DNA from 3 places in the Cytobacillus sp. ABV4_503 genome. Region 1 is predicted to be linked to each of the others. Evidence: riboswitches for the same ligand, from Rfam matches in the RefSeq annotation. Region 1 holds a riboswitch; each other region holds the start of a gene.
What was found. Region 1 has a riboswitch for cobalamin ahead of cobJ (precorrin-3B C(17)-methyltransferase). Riboswitches for the same ligand answer to the same signal wherever they lie in the genome.
Positions count from the first base shown of each region.

Region 2: it holds a riboswitch for cobalamin, as region 1 does, so the genes downstream of both, ACXAD1_RS25350 (ABC transporter substrate-binding protein) here and cobJ (precorrin-3B C(17)-methyltransferase) in region 1, are expected to answer to the same signal.
Region 3: it holds a riboswitch for cobalamin, as region 1 does, so the genes downstream of both, ACXAD1_RS15830 (ribonucleoside-diphosphate reductase subunit alpha) here and cobJ (precorrin-3B C(17)-methyltransferase) in region 1, are expected to answer to the same signal.

Region 1 covers NZ_JBSWTH010000001.1:2,586,152-2,593,837, forward strand. Annotated here, with positions in the region: gene cobK (precorrin-6A reductase) at 1-412, opposite strand, end outside; gene cobJ (precorrin-3B C(17)-methyltransferase) at 422-2,044, opposite strand; cobalamin riboswitch at 2,277-2,455, opposite strand; gene ACXAD1_RS12975 (MFS transporter) at 2,647-3,864, opposite strand; gene ACXAD1_RS12980 (winged helix-turn-helix transcriptional regulator) at 4,021-4,380, opposite strand; gene fdhA (formaldehyde dehydrogenase, glutathione-independent) at 4,600-5,817, shown strand; gene ACXAD1_RS12990 (GlcG/HbpS family heme-binding protein) at 5,952-6,371, shown strand; gene ACXAD1_RS12995 (amino acid permease) at 6,676-7,686, opposite strand, start outside.
Region 2 covers NZ_JBSWTH010000002.1:75,397-83,082, reverse strand. Annotated here, with positions in the region: gene cobD (threonine-phosphate decarboxylase CobD) at 1-450, opposite strand, end outside; gene cbiB (adenosylcobinamide-phosphate synthase CbiB) at 425-1,390, opposite strand; gene ACXAD1_RS25360 (adenosylcobinamide amidohydrolase) at 1,387-2,859, opposite strand; gene ACXAD1_RS25355 (FecCD family ABC transporter permease) at 2,987-4,039, opposite strand; gene ACXAD1_RS25350 (ABC transporter substrate-binding protein) at 4,005-4,979, opposite strand; cobalamin riboswitch at 5,146-5,350, opposite strand; gene ACXAD1_RS25345 (hypothetical protein) at 5,431-6,207, opposite strand; gene ACXAD1_RS25340 (FtsW/RodA/SpoVE family cell cycle protein) at 6,570-7,686, shown strand, end outside.
Region 3 covers NZ_JBSWTH010000001.1:3,164,526-3,172,211, reverse strand. Annotated here, with positions in the region: gene ACXAD1_RS15850 (metal-sensitive transcriptional regulator) at 1-54, shown strand, start outside; gene copZ (copper chaperone CopZ) at 72-278, shown strand; gene ACXAD1_RS15840 (heavy metal translocating P-type ATPase) at 441-2,864, shown strand; gene ACXAD1_RS15835 (hypothetical protein) at 3,006-3,134, shown strand; cobalamin riboswitch at 3,260-3,453, shown strand; gene ACXAD1_RS15830 (ribonucleoside-diphosphate reductase subunit alpha) at 3,587-5,809, shown strand; gene ACXAD1_RS15825 (ribonucleotide-diphosphate reductase subunit beta) at 5,820-6,857, shown strand; gene bioB (biotin synthase BioB) at 6,916-7,686, opposite strand, start outside.

The DNA.
Region 1 (7,686 bases):
CGAGCGTTTTGCTGCCGGTTGTCAGCATGATTGTCCCTTTATGCGATTGAGCCAATTTTGCTGCTTCCTCATAGCTTTCAGCTTCAGTAATGAGCGGTGAGGTAAACTGTTCATTTGGCCTTTCGTAACGTATGTAAGGAATGCTGCATGCTTTAGCCGCTGACATGGCCGTTTTTGATGCTTCTTCCGCATAGGGATGACTGGCGTCAATTACAGTGGTCATCTCGTGCATCTGAATTAATTCAATCATGTCATTTTCAGACAGCCGCCCCACTTTATAAGAAATGCCTTCAGCTTTCAAGCTGTCTGCTGCCGATTCTGTGACAACAGTTGCCAATAAGGGATAACCTTGAATTTTCAATTGAATGGCTAATGCTCTCGCATCACTTGTGCCTGCTAAAAATAAAATCATGAGATCCTCCTAATCCCCGCATGGAGCCGGCTCTACTTCGATCCTGGAGCTCATATCCTGATAGGTAAAATACTGAATTTTTTTCACGCGCTTAAAATATTTAAAAAGCCGTTCATTTGGATGCGCATTTTCCTTGTATTCTTCGATAATCTCCTTTAATAACGGCACCAGCTGATCGGGCTCAATTCCCTCTGCCACCGGCTGGGCAGCATGGGCTGTCCGGCCAACCGGCTTTGCCCCGATAAATAAATCAAACTTCTTCTTTCGGTAAACAATGCCGATATCATCAAATACCGCCCGATAACAGGCCATACCGCAGCCATTAAAGCCAATATGCAGTTCCTTTGGAAGCTTTAAGCCTCCGAGTTCAGCTGCAATTTCCTCTGCATACGGAATGGATTCTGCCTTCTCCCCGTAGCAAAAATCGCACGCTTTTACATTTAGCACATCACCCACCGGCATGACTGTCAGAGCGTGCTGTTCGAGTTTTTCCACAATCGACTGTGGCCGCCCGGTTGGAATCTTGATTAAGAATCGGTGATCCGGTGTATATTCCATGGTGCCTTTCTCGCCAACAGCCTCTGCCAGTACACGCATTTGGTCAGCTGTAATAAATTTATTGGCTACACCAGGCGAAACCGCAAATTCAAAAATATCTTCGATTGGCTGCTGCACCAAATGAGTTTGGTCAATCTCCGACTTCGTCACCATCGATAATGCCTTAAAAGCCATATCCAGTGAGCTGTCTGCTTGTTTTTTGCTTTCAATCTGCTCGTAGCCGGCCTGGGCTTCCCCGGTTTCCTGATTTAATGCCCATGGCTCCGTTTCCTTTTTTAAACGCTGATGCGGCTTTAAGGTTTGCTTCTCTTCCCCAAGCGTGTACTTGCGCTGATAGCCTCTCGGCGTAATGATCTTGTTGTCATAAAAGAAAGTGGAGGAATTCCCGATCACAACTGTTGTCAGCATGCCTATATCGTGATCAAGCATTTCCGCCAGTGTCGTCAGAATGACATTCTGATTTTCACGGTAAGCACTTTTCACAAGCCCCACTGGTGTATCAGGAGAACGATATTTTAATAGAATCCTTTGTGCCTCGACAATCTGCCGTGTCCTCCTGCCGCTTTTCGGGTTATATAAAGCGATGACAAAATCCGCCATTCCGGCTGCTTCAATCCGCTTCTCGATTACCGTCCAGGGTGTTAAATGATCACTCAGACTGATGGTGCAGGAGTCATGCATGACAGGTGCACCCAGTAAGCTTGCACATGAATTAATCGCGGAGATGCCAGGAACAATTTCCACTTGGATTCCTTCTTCTTCCTTCCAGCCCATTTCGATCAGCACTTCATACACTAGGCCGGCCATGCCGTATACACCCGAATCACCGCTCGAAATCACGGAAACAATATGGCCGGCTTCCGCCCGTTTCACTGCATCCTGCGCACGGGATACCTCTTCAGTCATCCCTGTGCTGACAATGGAACTTGCTGTAACGAATGGCATGATCAGATCTACGTAAGTTTTGTAGCCAATAATGCAATCACTCTGCTGCAGCGCATCCACAGCCCGTTTGGTTATATGCTCACGATCGCCCGGACCGAAGCCGACAACAAAGATTTTTCCCTTCTTCATAGGTAACCTCCAATTAAGAAAAGCACAAGCGCCTTGCCTGCTGCCGTACTGCTCGAGCAGGAACTCTGCGCCAGACCATTCTCAAAGTTCAATGCTTCTTGCCAAATAAAAAATGCCTGCACTCCTTTTCAAAGGAATACAGGCATATGAAATGACAGTATAAAAATAAGCATACTGAAACTCAAAAACAATTGATCATAATTGTCCCGCCTATACTTCTCCCTCCGAAAAGCAAGTGTCGTTCAAATAAGCAGGTTTCCTGACTTAAGCTTCTTCTTACTCTTACACCTTCCCGATTTCTCAGTGGCATTGTAATTTCATCAGCTCTTACAGTAGCGGGGGCTGTACCAGACTTTCACTGGTTTCCCTTTTACCTCACGAAAAGTGAGCACTTATTCAAATTGATATATTAATTTTTTACTAATATAACATATAATGACCAATTTTGACATATTATTTTTTTCTTAATTTTTTAAATGCTATGTTAATGCCTTTGACTTTTAGATATAGGAATTGGTAAAAAGAACTTATATCTGCTATTCAGGAGTTAATTTTTGCTGGGATATAATTCACAAAGTTAGACCAAATAGATGTTGTTTAATTTATTTAAAATGACCGATTGTCCCTTTGACATTATTAAAATCATGCCGTTTATACTGGACCATAGATACAATGCCAAGAATCGGTCCAATCGCTAAACAGGCAAAGACCCAATCCCATCCTACTAACCTCTGAATAATAGGGATTAGATTTATAGAAAATATAGTGATCAGGAAACCAATACACATTTGAAAAGTCAGGGCTGTTCCTACATACTCAACTTCTGCAACTTCTGAAACTGCGGCAGAAAACTGTGCAGAATCAGCGATGACAGACATTCCCCAAATGATAGAAAGGAGTAGAGTTAACCAAATATATTGACCAAAAGTAAAGCCAATCAAGATACAGCAAATGGCACTGATACACATAGAAATAATCGTTAGATTTGCTCTTCCAATTTTATCTGAGACTAGCCCGCCTGCTACACAGCCAATCCCCCCTGCAATTCCGATAATAATAAAAGAGGACAATGCAATGAACCAGGGAGGAATCCCTGGAGAATAGCTTGTAAAACTAGCAGTCATAAAGATAGGAATCCACGTCCACATCGCATACAATTCCCACATATGCCCAAAATAACCGTAGTTCGCAAGCATTACTGGTTTATTCGAAACTACCTTTTTTATTAATTTAAAAGAGAAAGGTAGTTTTTTCGTTGTTACTGGAGCATCTGTTAAAACCCAATTGACAATTACAGCTGCCAGGAGAGCCAATATTGAACTGCAAATAATCACTAATTGCCAATTTAAAGAAGAAGAGAATATAACAATAAAATGTGGCAAAGAGGACCCTAGAGTTAATGCGGCTATTAAGATACCAACAGCAAGCCCGCGTTTTTTCGGAAACCATTGAGATAATATTTTAACAGCTGTCGGGTATACACCAGCGAGTGATACACCGGTTAATATCCTAAGCATAATACCGAAAAAAGCCTGATCTGCCAATAAAAGCAAGGCATTCAATAGCGCACCCAGAAACGCTGAAACGGCAAGAACCTTTCGGGGATTAAAACGATCTGCTATCCCAAAATATGAACTAACTAATGCACCCATTACAAAGCCAATTGGGACAGAAGCAGACAGCCATGCTTCTGAGCTGGAGCTAAGATTCCATACTTGAATCAGTTCAGGGGCTATTACAGAAGCACTAAACCACAAGCTTAATGCGCATAATTCAGCTAATCCAATCCATCCTAACGCTCTCCATGAACCTGGAATCATAATATCCCTCTTTCAAATAAAGCATAGTATTGGAGCTATATTGAAAATCTGAAACATAACTTTTTATCCTCTCAACAATATTAAACTGCGTTATACCTGCTCTGTATAGGACGTCACAAAGTCAGCATCTCTTAAATAAATCCATACATTGTCAACCTATTTTATGAATGTTTTTATATTTTCTTTCCCCCAATCGTACATCATTAAAATAACCGGCATTAAGCTTTGCCCTAATTCTGTTAATGAATATTCCACTCTAGGCGGGACTTCCGGGAAAACTTTCCGATGAACAATCCCATCTTCCTCTAATTCTCTAATCTGAGTTGTCAATACCTTGTGGGTGATTTTTGGAAACAGACGCTTAATTTCACTGAATCGTAAAGTCCCGTCAGTTCCTAAATAGTATATAATCGTTATTTTCCACTTGCCGCTAATAAGGGATAATGTCAATTCTTTTTCACAATTAAATTCTCTATTTTCAATTTTCTTCCTCACTTCGCTCCGCAAGTCATCCATAAAATCCCCTCCACTTCCCTGCAGTCTAAAAGTATCCTTTTAGTAACCTTCTCACAAAAAAGTGCGTTCTTCCATAAAAAAGGATTATTTTTTAGAATATATTTAAGATAGAGAAAATTGGGATTTTGGTTTTTTATAAAATTAGGGTGGAGCATCCTAAAAAACACTCTATCTATACGATAACCAAATCACTATTTAAATAGAATGGAGGATGCAAGAATGGCAGGAAACAGAGCAGTAATCTACAGGGGTGCAGGACGGGTAGCCGTGGAAGATATTAGCTATCCGGATTTGATTCTAAGAGACGGACCCGGAGTAAATCCTTTAAATGTCGGCCGTAAGTGTGAACATGGGGTAATTCTAAAAGTCATTACGACCAATATTTGCGGAAGCGATCAGCATATGGTTCGCGGCCGGACGACTGCTCCTGAGGGACTCGTTCTCGGCCATGAGATCACGGGTGAAGTCATTGAGGTTGGACGCGATGTTGAATTTATCAAAAAAGGAGATCTTGTATCCGTTCCATTTAATATTGCTTGTGGCCGCTGCCGCAGTTGTAAAGAACGCAACACGCATATTTGTGAGAACGTTAACCCGGATCGTCCCGGATCCGCTTATGGTTATGTAGATATGGGCGGATGGGTTGGAGGCCAATCCGAGTATGTAATGGTACCATATGCAGACTTCCAATTACTGAAATTTCCAGATAAAGAACAAGCCATGGAGAAAATTCTTGATTTAACCATGCTTTCCGATATCTTTCCAACTGGTTATCATGGTGCGGTAAGCGCTGGCGTGAAGCCCGGTTCTACAGTATATGTTGCTGGAGCTGGACCAGTCGGCTTGGCTGCTGCCCATTCTGCTCAACTTCTTGGTGCCTCTGTCGTTATCGTTGGTGACTTGAATAGCGAGCGACTTGCCCAAGCAAGAAGCTTTGGCTGTGAAACGGTTAACCTAAAAGAACATCCAAATCTGGGGGAACAAATTGAACAAATTTTAGGAATTCCAGAAGTGGATTGCGCAATTGACTGTGTAGGCTTTGAAGCCCACGGACATGGTGCTGGAGCAGGTGAAGCTCCAGCAGCTGTATTAAACTCGATAATGGAAGTAACACGTGCCGGAGGACGGCTGGGTATACCAGGTCTATATGTTACTGGTGATCCGGGGGCGATCGATAATGATGCGAAAAGCGGAACATTGAAGGTCCGTTTGGGGCTCGGCTGGGCAAAAGCACATACCTTTGTGACTGGTCAAACACCCGTTATGAACTATCACCGTGACTTAATGATGGCAATTCTAAACGAAAAAGCACAAATCGCCAAAGCTGTAAATGCAACGTTGATTTCATTAGACCAGGCACCAGCAGCATATACCGAATTTGATCAGGGTGCTTCCAAGAAATTTGTTATTGACCCCCACGGGATATTTAATAAATAAAGTCTGTCAGAAGCATTCACTAAAAAATATGAGTGAGCAAATTTTGAGGCAAAAAGTATTCTGTATGTGAACAAAACGCTTGAAAAAATATGATCCCGGTAATCTAACCATAAAAGATTAGGAGGTTCATTAAGATGAGCAAAATCACATTAGATTTAGCTAAGCAAATTATTGCAGGTGCTGAAGAAGAAGCAAAAAGAATTGGGGTTTCCATGGTTATCTCCGTAGTGGATGAGGGTGGAAATCTAATTGCTGTTCACCGAATGGATGATGCCTGGTTAGCCAGCATCGAAATTGCCCAAAATAAAGCCTGGACGTCAGTTGCCTTAAAAATGCCTTCTGCAAACTTAGCCGATGCAACGGTTCCTGCAGCTGAGCTTTATGGTTTGAATACAACTAACAATGGACGCCTTGTCGTTTTTGGCGGAGGAATCCCTCTGGTCAATGATGGAAAAGTGGCAGGCGCCGTGGGAGTCAGCGGCAGTACAGTTCCCCATGATATCCAGGTTGCAGAGGCTGCTGTTCAAGTATTTAGCAACAAGTTTTCTCAATAATAATTTTCTGGTTAATTGTTATTTCTGTTATCTTTTTGACAAATTAATTTCAAGCATTTAATGGGAATAAGTTATACCACATGTTTTTTAGCCAAATGAACATGTGGTATTTACTTTTTACAGCAAATTCTCATTATCAGATGAGTGCTATGAAATCAACTCGTTTGAAAGTAAGTGTTTATTCGAATAGGTAATTATGAAAACTACAATATCCCTCTATAATTCTAATAAACCGGACAGCCATCATGGTCATCCGGTTAATTCATTTAGTTACATAGAAACTTACAAATGTCTAAGATTGCCTTCACGCACCAATCTCATTATTGGAACGAACTTTATCTGTCTTTCGATTTTTGAAGTAATAGAATATATAGCTGACAAGCAGGAATCCTATTCCGATAAGCAGTCCTGCCAGCTGAGTTGGATCAAAGGCCAGGAATACCAGGATAGAGACACAGAATATAATACAAATCAGAGGGATGATTGGGTAGAATGGGACTTTGTATTTTAGATCCTCTGCCTTTCCGCCTGCTTGTATATACTTACGCCGGAACATGAATTGAGAGAGCGCGATTCCCATCCATGAGATGGTGACAGAAATACCAGCAATGGACATTAATAATACAAACACGGTTTCAGCAGCAAACACGCTTGTGAGTAATGATAAAAGTGAAAATATCATGGTGAATACCAGAGCAGTGAACGGCACCTTCCGTTTTGAGATTTTTCCAAAAACTCTTGGTGCCATTCCATCATGAGCCATCGCCCAAAGTAAGCGGGTCGAAGCATAAATACAAGAGTTTCCTACTGATAAAATAGCTGTTAAGATAACAAAATTCATGATATCAGGGGCAAATGGAATTCCAGCCAGGTCCATTAAGGTTACAAACGGGCTTTCTAATATTCCGAGCTCTTTTGTTGGGAAAATGGCGGATAATATAATAATAGAAGCAATATAAAAAATGATGATTCTAAATAGGACATTTCGAATCGCACGAGGAATATTCTTTTGAGGCTCCTCGCTCTCTCCGGCCGCAATCCCGATTAATTCAGATCCCTGATAGGAAAAAATAACATTCATCATCGTTACAAACACGATGGCGATTCCAGCAGGGAAAAGGCCTTTAGGAGCTAAATGTTCCATATATGGCGCCGGCCTGTCCGCCAGTGGTATGATGCCCAGGATGGCACTGAAGCCTATAATAATAAAGAAGATCACAGCTACAACTTTAATGCCTGAAAACCAATATTCCGCCTCAGCAAAGCCCCTTGTTGTTAAGGCATTGAGTGCGAATAAAAGAAGGATGAATATTGC
Region 2 (7,686 bases), on a different contig from region 1:
GAAGAAAACAACATCAGCGGCTCTTAGCTTTTCAGATAGCGCTTCCATATTGAGATTCCAGGCTCCAGGCTCCAGCTGATGATAGGAGACTTTACAATGATTCACGCGGCAGGCCTCTTCATATTCCGAAAAAGCCGGCTGAATAATCAGCACCCTTTTTCCGGCTATCATCCGGCCAATCAGGGTGATTAGCTCGGCGCCTCCATTTCCCACCAAAATCTGTGTTTCTTTTATTCCCTCTGCAGCCGCCATTTTGCTTTTTAATAGAGTAGAATGGGGATCCGGATAATCGCTAATAAATTGAAATAAGTTTCCCCATCCTTCTTTTAATTCGCGGGGAGGGCCAAGGGGATTGATATTGGCACTGAAATCAATTCGCTCCTCGGGCATTGGTTTATCGATTGCTTTATATAAATATTGCGGGTTAGATCCATGTGAAGGCCAAATCAAGGAACATCCCTCCTGTCCATAATAAAAGCAAGAATAAGAAAACCGTCTTGTTCATAATCGAAATGGTTTTTATGATATGTTCTTTTTCAAGCTGCACCATCGGCTTTCCCATCGTTGCACGGTTTGAGATTACACCATTATAAAAATTGATTCCTCCAAGCTGAACCCCCAGAAGGGCTGCAACAGCTGCTTCGCCCCAGCCGCTATTTGGGCTCGGGTGCTTTGGTGCATCTCTTAATAGAACTCTCCATACTTCCCCATATGAAGAATGCTCCGGGTTTTGTGTAAGCATGATGCAAACCGATGTCAGCCGGCTCGGGATCCAGTTCGCGATATCATCCACTTTGGCGGATGCCCATCCAAAATTCATATATCTATCATTTCTATGGCCAACCATTGAATCGCATGTATTAATGGCCCTGTAGATAAGGGCCATTGGAGCACCTCCAATCAAGGCCCAGAATAATGGAGCTGTAATGCCATCACTGGTGTTTTCAGCCACTGTCTCCACGGCAGCCCTGACAATGCCTGGCTCATCCAATCGATCTGTATCCCTGCCGACAATGTATGAAAGCTTCAATCTTGCTTCTTCCATATCTCCTTCTGCCAGAGGCTCATAGACCTCCAGTGCTGCATCTTTTAAACTCTTTTGTGCAATGGCTGTGAAGATAAAAATGCCCTCTGCCAGAATGCCGGCAATCGGGTGAATTCCATAGAAGAGGCGGATGATTAAAAAAGTTATTCCTCCTGCAGCCAGCAGGACTATAAAAAGCATGATAATCCCATTTAATTTTCTAAAGCGCCCTTTATTAAGGCCTTGTTCAAGTTTATGTATCAGGGCACCCATCCATCTGACCGGATGCGGCCAGTTTGGCGGGTCTCCTATCAGCTTATCTATTATGCAGGCAAAGGATAGGGCAAGCAGGTGATTAAAAATCATCTCTTTATCCTTCTTTGCGATTTTTTTATCGCCTCTACAGTACATTCGTAGACACCTTTTCCGATCACTTTGCCTAGCGGTGTAATGGTACCCGCATACTCGAGGTTTTCTCCCTGCTGTGTGGCCGCAATCATAATACTGTCTGTCGATGTTCCGGTCGCAATCGTCCCTGTGACTGCATCCTTTACTTTCTGATCATATAAGGCTCTTGTCTTTGCCTCGGTTGCAGTCATAATGCATTGGATAAAGGATTCCTCTGTCAGATTGCCATTAACGAAAATCCATGTATTGATTGTACCCGGAGTCAGATGATAAGAATGTGCTTCACTTTTCGAGGCATCAACAGCATTGCCGACACCTGCTGTCACGACCACATACACAGAAAAGGTTCCCTCTTCATAAAATTTACTGCTATGATCTTCAACATATACAGCGGTCATCATCCCCACGGTTTCCCCGGGTTCAAAGCCAATCTCCCGGACAAAATCCGCCATCTCCGCCCGATGATCACTGCAATCATAATTCTTGCTCACATGCCGGTTTAGAAATATGCGATTCCAGCCGGTGCCAGATCCGGTTACACCTGATGACATGGTTTTCAGCGGAAATGGGGAACAAATGACAAGTAAGTCGTCCTTTACCTCAAGACTGGATTGATCAATTCGATTCACTGATTGACTTTCCGCCTGAGAGCGCTGGGGCACCAGCACCATCTGAGGGGCCGGGACTCTTGGATGCGGAAGCTTCTCAATCTTCGTCCTATAGACCTCGCGTATTCTGCTTTCTTTTAAAACCTCATTGGGTATGTGGTTAATATTGACTTCGCCATTCTCCAGCAGCAATAGGCGATCACAATACAGGCCAGCTAAATTCAAATCATGAAAAATGGAAATGACCGTCAGCCCGCAGTCCTTTGACCATACAGAAAGGAGATCAAGCAATTCTTTTTGATAGGATAAATCAAGATGGTTAGTCGGCTCATCCAGCAATAATATTTCCGGCTCCTGGGCAAGGGCCTGGGCTAAAAACACCCTTTGTCTTTCGCCGCCGGATAATTGCTGTATATCATAATCCCGAAAATGGGAAATGCCTGTCTGCTCCATGACCCGATTGACCGCTTCTTCATCTTTGCCGGACCAGCTCTGGAACCACCCCTTTTGATGGGCATACCGCCCGAGAGAAACCGTTTCTTTTACGGTATAAGAAAAGGCCTGAGAGGAGTGCTGCGGCAGAACAGCAATAATTTTTGCAAGCTCTTTCGGTGTATACTGTGAAAGGTTCTTTCCTTTGATCAGTATATCTCCTGACTTATGAGGCAGAATTCCGCTCAGCATCTTTAGAATCGTGGTCTTGCCGCTTCCATTCGGCCCCAATATTCCGAAAAGCTCCCCTTTTTCTACTTCAAAGCTGATATTTTTCACAACCGGTGTACCGGCATATCCGCCAGTAACCTGATGAATGCTAAGCATGATTAACCACTTCTTTCTGAACTAAGATATGCCTTCAGAACAAGCAGAAACGTTTGTTCCAGCGAAGAAAATCCCGGAAGCCATCCCCTTGAATAGGTGGACGCTTATACTGGACAGTAATCGAAGTTCAAAGTTTATTCTTTCTTTTAATTAAAATAATGGCAAACGCAGGTGCACCGATGATCGCTGTAATCACACCGATTGGAAGCTCGGTAGGTGCAATGATTGTCCGTGAAACCAGATCGGCAATAATAAGAAAACCTGCACCCATAAGAATCGATAGCGGCAATAGGTGCCTATGATCCGGTCCCCATAACAGCCTGGTCAGATGAGGGATCACTAGCCCGACAAACCCTATCGTTCCAGACACAGCTACAGCCGCACCCGTTAAGATGGAGCCAGCTACCAGGACCATCATCTTTCTCTTCTGAACGTCCACCCCTATATGCTGGGCCTTTTCCTCTCCGAAGCTCATGGCATTCAGCTCTTTACTGTTCACTAACAGAAGGATGGCACCTATTACAAAAAACGGAAGGATAATGTTAATATACGCCCAGCCTCTCATGGATACACTGCCAAGAAGCCAGCCAATAATCTGTCTAAGCTCCTCTCCAGTAAGGGCTATCATTAGGGAAATTAGAGCGCCAAGAAAAGAACTGAAGATAATGCCTGTTAAAATAATCGTTTCCACTTTCATGGATCTTTCAATCTTTCTGGCAAATAGCAGAACGGCAAAAATGGTTAAAAAGGAAAACAAAATGCTGAATAACGGCAGCGTAAACATTCCTGCAAACGGAATGGATAAGCCTAAGAATAATGTTAAAACAGCACCGAGTGAAGCCCCGGACGAAACCCCAATTGTATATGGATCTGCCAGCGGATTTCTTAATAAACCTTGAAAGGCGGCTCCCGCAATTGCAAGAGACGCCCCTACTAGGCCAGCCAGCAATACGCGCGGCAGGCGAATATTCATAATGATATTTGAATGCATAGCATCCGTGTTTTCCAATGAAATAAAGGGAAATAGCTCAGCGCTTATTACTCTGATAATCGTCATGGGGTGAACAGACACTGTTCCAATTGATATCCCCATCAGCATGGCAAAAAGCAGGAAAGCCGCTGCTGTTATATAAGCTAAAAATTTATTATTTAAATACGTCCGGATATACTGCTTTTGCAAGTTCCTCGACTCCTTCAATAATACGAGGGCCAGAGCGGGTTACCATATCGGAATCAACATCGGCAACCTGCTTATTTTTCACTGCGGTTATATCCTGCCAGCCATCCCTGCCCATTACATTGCCGACAGCATCTTCAGTGTAATAGCCATGAGTAGTGATGATTACATCCGGATTCCGTTCGATAATCGCTTCCGGATCCATTTTTGGCCATCCTTCTTCCGTAATGATATTTTCTGCATTGATGGCACTTAGCATTTCGTCCATAAATGTTTTTGTACCTGCTGTATAGATTTCAGGAGCAGGTGAAACTTCCACGAATACGGATTTGCGGTCTTCTTCTTTTATGCCCTGAGCTTTTGTTTTGATTTCCTCGAGCTTGCTTTTCATGTCTGAAACAAGCTGCTCTGCTTTATCTTTCTCTCCCGCTGCGGTTCCAACCATTTCAATGGATTCAAAAACCTGATCAAAGCTCTTCGCATCATTGACAACAAGGACGGTCACACCTGCATCCCTTAATTGCTGAAGACCAGCTTCGGAATTATGTGCGCTTGAAGCATGAGCAAGGGCAAGATCCGGATTTAAAGAAATAATTTTCTCGACATTAAATTCCATGCCGCCAATCTTTTCTTTTTCTGTGGCTTCGGGCGGGTAATTATCAAAATCGGAGACACCGACAACTTCTTCTCCAAGCCCCAATTCAAAAGCAATTTCGGTGTTGCTTGGAATCATGGACACGATTCTTTCAGGCTTGGATTCAATGGTTATTTCATTATCAAGAGCATCCTTTATTGTTACAGGAAAAGCAGCTTCTTCCCCGCCGGCATTCTGCCCTTCCTCAACCTTGTTCTCTTCTTTAGGCTGTTCAGCACTCTCGCCGCAGCCTGCAAGCACTCCTGCAGCCAGAAGCAACGTTAATAAAAATGCATAAAACTTTTTCATACTCAGCAATCCTCCTAGAACTTTCGACAAAATTCGGGCGGTGCCTGTCACCACCTATAAAATAAAAAAACATCCCCTCGAACAGCAAGGAGATGTTGGTATGGTCATTTATCAATCAGTGCAAAAGGGATGGCCGGACCAAACACCTCCCTATCCTCGTAGGTTTATGGGTGCTAAGAATCAGGCAGGTCTCCTGGCTCATGGTCAATGCGTTCTGCTCCTTCCCATACATTCCTGTACAGTGGATTTGCAGACAGCTTCCATTTACAGTGGCGGGACCGCGCTGGACTTTCACCAGCTTCCCTATTAAGTCTTCAAAAGAGCCTGTTTTAAAGCTCTTTTGAGAAGACACCTGTTCTATGCGGATATAAAATTTTCTATCTCCGATTATACACCATCCCGCAGAAAAAGTAAGAGAAATTTGCTGAATGTTGTAAAAAAGTTCAGAATTCTAACGCGAGTATATTTTCCATTCTCTTGTTTTCTTATCGAACACAATCTTAGCCTCACATGGCTCTTTCACAATGGCTTCATACTCATCATACATATCATCCATATTCGCAAAATCACCAATGATCCAAATAGGAATTTCTATCCGGACCCGATTCTGTTCGATATCCTTAATGGAAAGGACCGCTCCTTCTTTCATAAGAGGCTTTAAGGAAAGCAGGACATCTCTGGTAATTGGAGGATACGTCTTTTTCTTTTTAATGCCAAGGAGCGTTTTTTCGACTTTCATCTGTCCCATTTTACCGGGGATTACTTCTCCAAGCATCCGGTAAAAATCGTTCAGATCGCGATAATATGTGCGGTTAAACCAGCCATCATCATGGGCAAGGTACACAAAGCGATTGCTCAGATAATTGTAAAAAGGCGGCTTAAGATGTTCCTTGACATGACCAAGATAAAGAAGCTCAGCAATTGTCTGGCCGGGAAGCTCATTCACCGCTTCCTCTTCCTCGAAGTCGATCCAGCAAAAATCGCCATAGCCGTATACATCATCCTCAACCAGCCTGCCCAGCTTGTCCCTTGACACATAATCGAACATCGTATGGGTATTAAAGTCCCCATGTTCAAAACGATGCTTTAACAGCAGCAGATTATTAATAGAATCTGAAAGAGTTTGGGCAAACTCTTCAAACTCAATTCCATAAGTCATCACATACTGATCCTGTTCATTAAGATGGATGTAGATGAGATCACGAATTGCATGATTCCTTCTTTTCAATGACGAAACCTCCGAACCGTTACCCAAAGTGGTGTTTTCAAAGAAAAGCACTGGGCTAGACAGATAGAATAGCACAAGCACCTTCACAAATTAGTAAAAAGACAGCTTCCTTTGAAACTGCCTGTTAAACATCCAGTATTTTATTCTCTTATTGTAGCAAAAAAATCTGAAAATATCTTTGCCGATGAGAAAAAATTTTAAATTGCAGCATGCCCGTTTTTTTGAAAATACAGGAAACCATCGTGCTGATTCATTCGTCTAACTACATGCAGAGAAAAAATGTAATCTGTTCTCCATTGTAAGGGTTATTTTTCTTTGTTAGGATAAAAATGTAAAAAGGTAAAGAAACCAGGTGTATACAAATGAACCAGAATAATAGATTCTCAGACCGATTCGATTGGACATTATGCTTTCTTCTGCTGCTATTTTTCCTCATCAGCTGCATCGCTATTTACAGCGGACAATCCTCCAATCAATATGAAGGGAATTTTGTCGTCTCACAAATAAAAAATTATGTTGTTGGAGCTATCATTGTGGCAATTGTCATGTATTTTGACAGCGAGCAAATCAGAAGGCTTACCTGGCTGCTGTATGGTTTAGGCATCCTATTGCTTGTCGGGTTATTCATTGCACCGGAAAGCATTGCACCAGAACGCAAAGGGGCTACATTGTGGTATATCATTCCTGGACTTGGTTCTGTGCAGCCCTCAGAGTTTGTTAAGGTATTCCTTATTATTGCCCTCAGCAAAATCATCGCTGACCACCATCTAAAATATCAGGCAAAGACTGCAGGAACTGACTTTTTCCTTCTAATCAAATTAGGGGCAGCCACATTGCCTCCATTAGGATTGATCATTATTGAAGACCTGGGTACCGCCCTTGTCATCATCGCCATATTAACAGGAATCATCCTGGTTTCCGGAATCACCTGGAAAATCCTTGTTCCGATTTATGGGATCCTTGGCGCCTTCGCGGGAACGGTGCTTTATCTGGTCATCATAGCACCAGAGATTTTGGAGAAGTACCTTGGGATAGACCCCTATCAGTTCAGCAGAATTTATTCCTGGCTTGACCCGGTTAATCACAAGCAGGGAGCCGGAATGCAGCTGTACAACTCCATGCTCGCAATCGGCTCAGGATTAATATCCGGAAAAGGGTTTACTGACAGACAGGTATATGTGCCTGATGCCCATACTGATTTTATTTTTAGCGTCATTGGCGAGGAGTACGGCTTCTTTGGTGCCAGTGTAGTAATCAGCCTTTTCTTTCTGCTTATCTATCACTTAACTAAAACCGGCTTGGAGACGACCGACCCCTTTAATACTTATATTTGTGTCGGGGTCATCAGTATGATCACCTTCCATGTATTTCAAAATATCGGTATGACTATTCAGGTACTGCCAATCACCGGCATTCCGCTGCCGTTTATCAGCTACGGCGGGAGCTCGCTTATGGGAAACATGATGGCGATGGGCCTGA
Region 3 (7,686 bases), 580 kb from region 1:
GATGAGGTACTTGATGAATTTTTAGTAACTATTCAAAAGCTAATGAAAAAATAATAGGAGGTTTAATTATTATGGAAAGCGTTACTTTGAAAGTTAGCGGAATGTCATGCGGACATTGTGTAAAAGCGGTAGAAGGCAGTGTCGGCAAATTAAATGGTGTAGATAAAGTAGCAGTTGACCTTGATAATGGCCAGGTGCAGGTTCAATTTGACTCATCAGCAGTTACACTTGAACAAATCAAAGAAACAATTGACGATCAAGGATATGATGTAGAGTAATTATCGGGAAAGAACGTGTGAATAAAATGCACGTTCTCTTTTTTTAGTAAACGAGGAATTGAAAAATAAGTAAATTGTTTGGATTTATTTGATTGACATATAGGGTAGAGGGGTATAGTATATTAAGTATAAGAAACATTGTTTAATAAAGGAGTGGGAGCTATGGGTGATGTTGCCCTAAAGGAGGTTTACCTTCCAATATCAGGGATGACATGTGCAGCCTGTTCGTCTCGAATTGAGAAAGGGTTAAATAAGCTGGACGGCGTTCAGGAAGCGACTGTCAATCTTGCATTGGAAAAAGCAGCAATTAAATATAATCCTGAAGTCATTTCTGTTGTAGCTTTTGAGAAAAAAATTGAGGATCTAGGTTATACGGTAGTATCGGAGAGAGCTGAGTTCGAATTGCTGGGCATGACTTGCGCAGCTTGCTCTGGAAGGATTGAGAAGGGACTCAATAAGCTTCCAGGCGTCAAACAAGCTGTAGTCAATCTGGCACTTGAAACTGGTACTGTGGAATACAATCCTGAACAAATCTCCATCCAGGACATGATAAAGAAAGTGGAGAATTTAGGGTATCAGGCAAAAATAAAAATGGATAAAGACGAAGATATCGAAGGATATCGGGAAAAGGAAATTGAAAAACAAAAAGGCAAGTTCATTTTCTCCTTAATTCTTTCTATACCTTTATTTTGGTCCATGGTTGGACATTTCGAGTTTACATCATTTGTTTATGTTCCAGATATGTTTATGAATCCTTGGGTGCAGCTGGCGCTTGCAGCTCCTGTTCAATTTTTCATAGGAAAGCAATTTTATGCCGGGGCATATAAGGCATTAAAAAATAAGAGCGCCAATATGGATGTGCTGGTTGCACTCGGTACTTCTGCTGCATTTTTCTATAGCTTGTACCAATCAATTTTATCAATTGGCACCAATGCACAAATGGTGGAACTCTATTACGAAACAAGTGCGATCCTTATAACATTAATAATCTTAGGCAAGCTGTTTGAAGCACGGGCTAAGGGACGTTCTTCTGAAGCGATTAAAAAGCTAATGGGTCTGCAGGCAAAAACAGCAACTGTCTTAAGAGAAGGGGAAGAAATTGAAATTTCCCTTGAAGAAGTTATTGCTGGGGACATCATATATGTAAAGCCAGGCGAAAAAATTCCAGTTGATGGTGAAATTATCGAAGGCCAGTCTGCTTTGGATGAATCCATGCTGACAGGGGAAAGTGTACCTGTTGATAAAACAGCAGGCGACACAGTTATTGGATCGACCCTTAACAAAAATGGCTTTCTGAAAATTAAAGCCACAAAAGTTGGAAGAGATACAGCATTGTCACAGATTATAAAAGTGGTTGAAGAAGCGCAAGGTTCAAAAGCCCCCATACAGCGAATGGCAGACAGAATCTCCGGGATATTCGTTCCAATTGTTGTAACCATAGCTGCGGTTACATTCCTGGTGTGGTATATATGGGGAAGTCCTGGGGATTTTGCAGAAGCACTCGAAAAATTGATTGCCGTCCTGGTAATTGCCTGTCCATGTGCACTAGGTCTGGCGACGCCAACCTCTATAATGGCCGGCTCCGGCAGGGCTGCGGAATTTGGGGTTCTTTTTAAAGGCGGAGAGCACTTGGAACTCACACATGAAATCACTGCAGTTGTTCTTGATAAAACTGGAACAGTTACACATGGCAAACCGGTTTTAACAGATGTGATTACGGAAGGCAACGTTGAAGAAACGACACTTCTCCGGCTGGTGGGTTCAGCAGAGAAACAGTCTGAGCATCCATTAGCTGAAGCGATCGTAAAGGGAATAAAGGATAAAGGGATCACGCTATTTAATCCAGTTGAATTTGAAGCTGTTCCCGGGTATGGAATTAAAGCGAAAGTAGATGGCATTGACCTTTTGATAGGCACAAGAAGATTAATGGACAAATACGGTGTTAATGTCCAATCAGCCAAACTTGAAATGGAAACACTTGAGGAAAACGGAAAAACGGCAATGCTTGTCGCGGTTGATGGCATATATGCAGGTATCGTGGCAGTTGCGGATACAATAAAGGAAACTTCCAGAGATGCAATTAATCGCTTAAGGAAACTGGGCATTGAAGTCATTATGATTACGGGAGATAACAAACGTACGGCTGAGGCAATAGCTGAGGAAGTGGGCATAGATTCTGTAATTGCAGAGGTTTTACCTGAAGGCAAGGCAGAAGAAGTAAAAAAACTTCAGAAACAGGGGAAAAAAGTTGCCATGGTCGGCGATGGCATAAACGATGCACCTGCACTCGCTGTAGCTGATATTGGAATGGCGATCGGAACCGGTACAGACGTTGCGATGGAAGCAGCTGATATTACGCTGATGAGAGGGGATTTAAATAGTATTGCAGACGCCATCCTAATGAGTAAACAAACCATAAGGAATATAAAACAAAATCTTTTCTGGGCTTTTGCATACAATACACTTGGCATCCCGGTAGCTGCGTTAGGATTCCTTGCACCTTGGCTTGCCGGCGCTGCAATGGCGTTCAGCTCCGTATCTGTCGTATTAAACGCGCTTAGATTACAAAGAGTAAAAATAAAGTGAAACAGTGTGGGCTTTTTCTCCACTGATTATTAGTTGATTCAATCGAGCCTATACGGACTCCTCTAGGCCTTGAAGTGGAATCTTACTGACCGCTAGACTAAGATAATTGAAAAAACGTTTAATTAAAAAGGAGCAGATAAAATGAAAAAATGGGCCGGTGCAGCGATTGCTTACCTCGTTCTTGTAATGGCAGGATATGCTGTATATGATTCTTTTTGGGCTACCCCAGAGCCGGTATCACATGATAATGAAATGGAAAATCATGAATGAAAAAAAAGAACAGAGGAAATTCCCTCTGTTCTTTTTTTGTGTACTAAGGATTAAAAGTTTGTAATCTATTTCTCTATATGATAGAATCATCTACAATATATAGTATATATTAAAAAAATAAAAACTACATATAGATCGTGATTGGTGTCCTAAGAGGACTTAATAGGGAATTCGGTGTAAAACCGAAGCTGTCCCCGCAACTGTAAGTGCAGACGAAAAGAGCATGCCACTGTACAATACGCGTTAAGGCGATTGTATGGGAAGGGCTTTTAGTAGAGTGAAGCACAAGCCAGGAGACCTGCCAGGGCGATCGAAAGTTTCTTATCTTCGGGGATTGAGATGATGAAACGATCGCGTAATGGCCGTTTGTCATCTTCTTCCTGCTATTATTCTATCGTTTGATCCGCTCATTTTCCGGGCGGATTTTTATTTTGCCTTTAGGAGGAAGTAAGATGGTCCAAACCATACAACCGATCGAAATTTTAGAAGAACTTAAGACAGAATTTCCCCAGCTCGGCATTGGGCAGCTATTAAAAAGGTATGAAGAAATGAGCCTGCGGGGAGCAGAGGCGATGTATGACCAGCTTATTCTGGATTGTTTATCTTTTATCAGCATTGATGAGCCTGATTGGACTTTTGCCGCTTCACGTCTGCTTCTTAAGAAGCTCTATATTGAGTCAGGAAAAAATAGAGAATGCCAGCCGGATGATTGCTACAAACATTTTTATACGTTAATTGAACGGCTGACGGCTTTGGGAATTTATGAACAGGATTTATTAGATGAGTATTCAACGGATGAGATAAATGAACTTGCCCGCTTCATAAAGAAAGAAAATGATCGCTTATTTACATATTTGGGGTTGAAAATGCTGGCTGACCGATATCTTGCCAGGGACAAACATAAAAATCTTTATGAACTCCCCCAGGAGCGGTTTATGATCATCAGCATGGTGCTGATGAAAAAGGAGCCGAAGGGTATGCGGCTTGAACTTGTTAAAGAGGCTTATTGGGCAATGAGCGGTTTGTATATGACTGTTGCCACTCCAACGCTCGCTAATGCAGGGAAGAACTGGGGACAGCTTTCAAGCTGTTTCATTGAGACCGTTGATGACAGTCTTGATTCTATTTATGACAGCAATACCGATATTGCATCACTGTCAAAAAATGGCGGCGGAATCGGAGTATATTTGGGAAAAATCCGCAGCAGAGGCAGTGATATTAAAGGATTTAAGGGGGCATCTTCAGGTGTGATTCCCTGGATGAAGCAGCTGAATAACACAGCCGTCAGTGTCGACCAGCTTGGACAAAGGCAGGGTGCTATAAGCGTCTATCTTGATGTCTGGCATAAAGATATATTTTCATTCCTTGATGCAAAGCTTAATAACGGAGATGAAAGGCAGCGAACACATGATTTATTCACTGGTGTCTGCATTCCGGATTTGTTTATGGAAAAAGTGGAAAGCCGGGGATATTGGTATTTATTTGATCCCCATGAAGTCCGCAAGGTAATGGGCTTTTCACTGGAGGATTTTTATGACGAAGGTGAAGGCGAAGGTTTATTCCGCCAGAAATATAAAGAGTGCATAGATAACCCGAATCTATCAAGGGAAAAAGTTCCTGCCATCGATATAATGAAATCCATCATGAGAAGCCAGCTTGAAACAGGGACACCATTTATGTTTTACCGGGATGAAGTAAACCGGAAAAATGCCAATTCACATTGCGGAATGATTTATTGTACAAACCTGTGCACGGAAATCGTACAAAACCAAAGTGTTACAAAGCGGGTTGAGGAATATACAAGGGATGGGAGAATTATTATCGAAAAACAGCCAGGAGATTTCATTGTCTGCAATCTTTCATCCATCAATCTTGCAAGAGCCGTTAATGAGGGAGTTCTTGAAAAGCTAGTGCCAATACAGGTGCGAATGCTTGATAATGTCATTGATATTAATAGTATTCCAGTGCCGCAGGGCCAGATCACAAACCAGAAATACCGTGCGATTGGACTGGGAACTTTTGGGTGGCACCACCTTCTTGCACTGAAAAAAATCACATGGGAAAGCGAAGAAGCAGAAAAATTTGCTGACATTCTATATGAGCAAATTGCATTTTTAGTGATAAAAAGTTCTATGAACCTGGCAAAAGAAAAAGGAAGCTATTCAGTCTTTAAAGGTTCTGATTGGGAAACGGGCGCTTACTTTGAAAAGCGGGGATATCTGGAGGCAGAGTCAGATATGGACTGGGCTGCATTAAGCAAAGAGGTAAGTGAAAACGGCGTTCGAAATGCCTATATGCTGGCGGTTGCCCCAAATGCATCAACTGCTTTAATTGCAGGAAGCACTCCAAGTATTGATCCTATTTTCAACAAGCAGTACTCGGAAGAGAAAAAGGATTATCGGATACCTGTAACAGCTCCTGATATTAACAGTGAGACCATTTGGTATTACAAATCTGGCTATCATATTAACCAGGAGTGGAGCATCAGGCAGAATGCAAACAGACAAAAACATATAGATCAAGCTATTTCATTTAATTTCTATATACCGAACCATATTAAAGCAATCGATCTTTTGAATCTGCATCTTTCAGCATGGCAGAAAAAATTAAAAACAACGTATTATATCCGATCAACTTCATCTGAGATTGAAGACTGTGAATCTTGCTCAAGCTAAGGAGGACCTTATGAATACTTTAAACAAACGGCCAATTATTAATCAATCGGCGCCTAACAAATCAACTTCAATCATTAACGGGGAATGCTCCAATATTCTTAATTGGGATGATGTCCGCTTCTCCTGGGCCTATCCAAAGTATAAAAAAATGCTCGCTAACTTTTGGACGCCTTTTGAAATAAACATGTCACAGGACATTAAGCAATTTCCGGAATTAACGAAAAGTGAACAGGATGCATTTTTGAAAATTATTGGGCTGCTTGCATTGCTCGACAGCATCCAGACGGATTATGCCGGAAAAGTTGCTGATTATATTACCGACTCAAGCATATCGGCACTCATGATTATACTCGCACAGCAGGAGGTGATTCATAATCACTCCTATTCATATGTTCTATCAAGCCTGGTTCCAAAACAAAAACAGGATGAGGTTTTTGAATTCTGGCGTACAGAACCTATATTAGCTGAAAGAAATGAATTTGTTGTGAACGGATATAAAGATTTTGCAGAGGATCCAAGTGCGGAGAACCTGCTGAAATCTATTGTGTATGATGTCGTTCTGGAAGGGCTTTTCTTTTATTCAGGCTTTGCATTCTTTTATCACCTGGCAAGAAATCAGAAAATGGTTGCCACCTCAACGATGATTAATTACATCAACCGGGATGAACAAATCCATGTTGATTTGTTTGTTAAAATTTTCAAAGAAATTCTGCAGGAAAATCCGGAACTTAATACTAATGAATTAAGTGAATTCGTCCAGGAGACTTTCAAAAGAGCAGCTGAACTGGAGATTGAATGGGCCCGCGATGTGATCGGCAGCAAAACAGAAGGCATCCTGCTGTCCGATGTTGAAGCTTATATCAAATTTTATGCTAATGTCCGCTGCAATCAGCTAGGGAATGAACGGCCGTTTGAAGACTATCGGACTAATCCGCTCCGCTGGATTGTAGCTTATGAGCAGGTTGACCATGGGAAGTCTGATTTCTTTGAACAAAAATCGAGGCAATATACAAAAGTTCAAATTGATAATGGGTTTGATGAACTATAAAGGGTCATCAGGATATATATAATAAAAAAGATTCTGCTTTGGCACAGAATCTTTTTTATTAGGAGCGTACAGGTTCTCCAGATACAAAATCAATCTTAAAACCAAGATCTTTCAGCATTTGGTGATCCGCGGTGCTTTCCTGCCCTGCAGTGGTTAAGTAATCTCCAACGAAAATAGAATTAGCCGGATAAAGTCCAAGCGGCTGAAGGCTCCGGAGATTCACTTCTCTGCCTCCGGATATTCTGATTTCCTTTGATGGGTTGATATATCGCATCAGGCAAAGCACCTTCAGACAATAGCGGGGATTCAAATCATCTGTCCCTTCTAATGGCGTCCCATCGATTGCATGCAGAAAGTTAACCGGTATTGAGTCGGCATCCAGGGCTTTTAGGCTTCTGGCCATTGTTATGACATCTTCCTGGGTTTCCTTCATACCAATAATTACCCCGGAACAAGGTGAAATGCCTGCTTCCTTTATTATTTGGACCGTATTGACTCTGTCCCGGTATGTATGGGAGGTAGTGATGCTCTCATGATGATTTTCCGAGGTGTTAATATTGTGATTATAGCGGTCCACTCCAGCTTCCTTGAGCTGCTCAGCCTGTTCAGGTTTTAGGAGCCCGAGACAGGCACAGACCTTCATTTTATAGGTATCCTTTATTTCTTTAACCGCTGAAACTACTTCATTTAGCTCCCTATTGCTCGGGCCTCTTCCGCTTGCAACGATGCAATAGGTTCCGACATTTAGCTGATGGGCCTGCTTAGCACCTTGGATGATAGTTTCCTTATCCATCATCCGGTATTTGTCAATAGGTGCTGTTGAGATGCT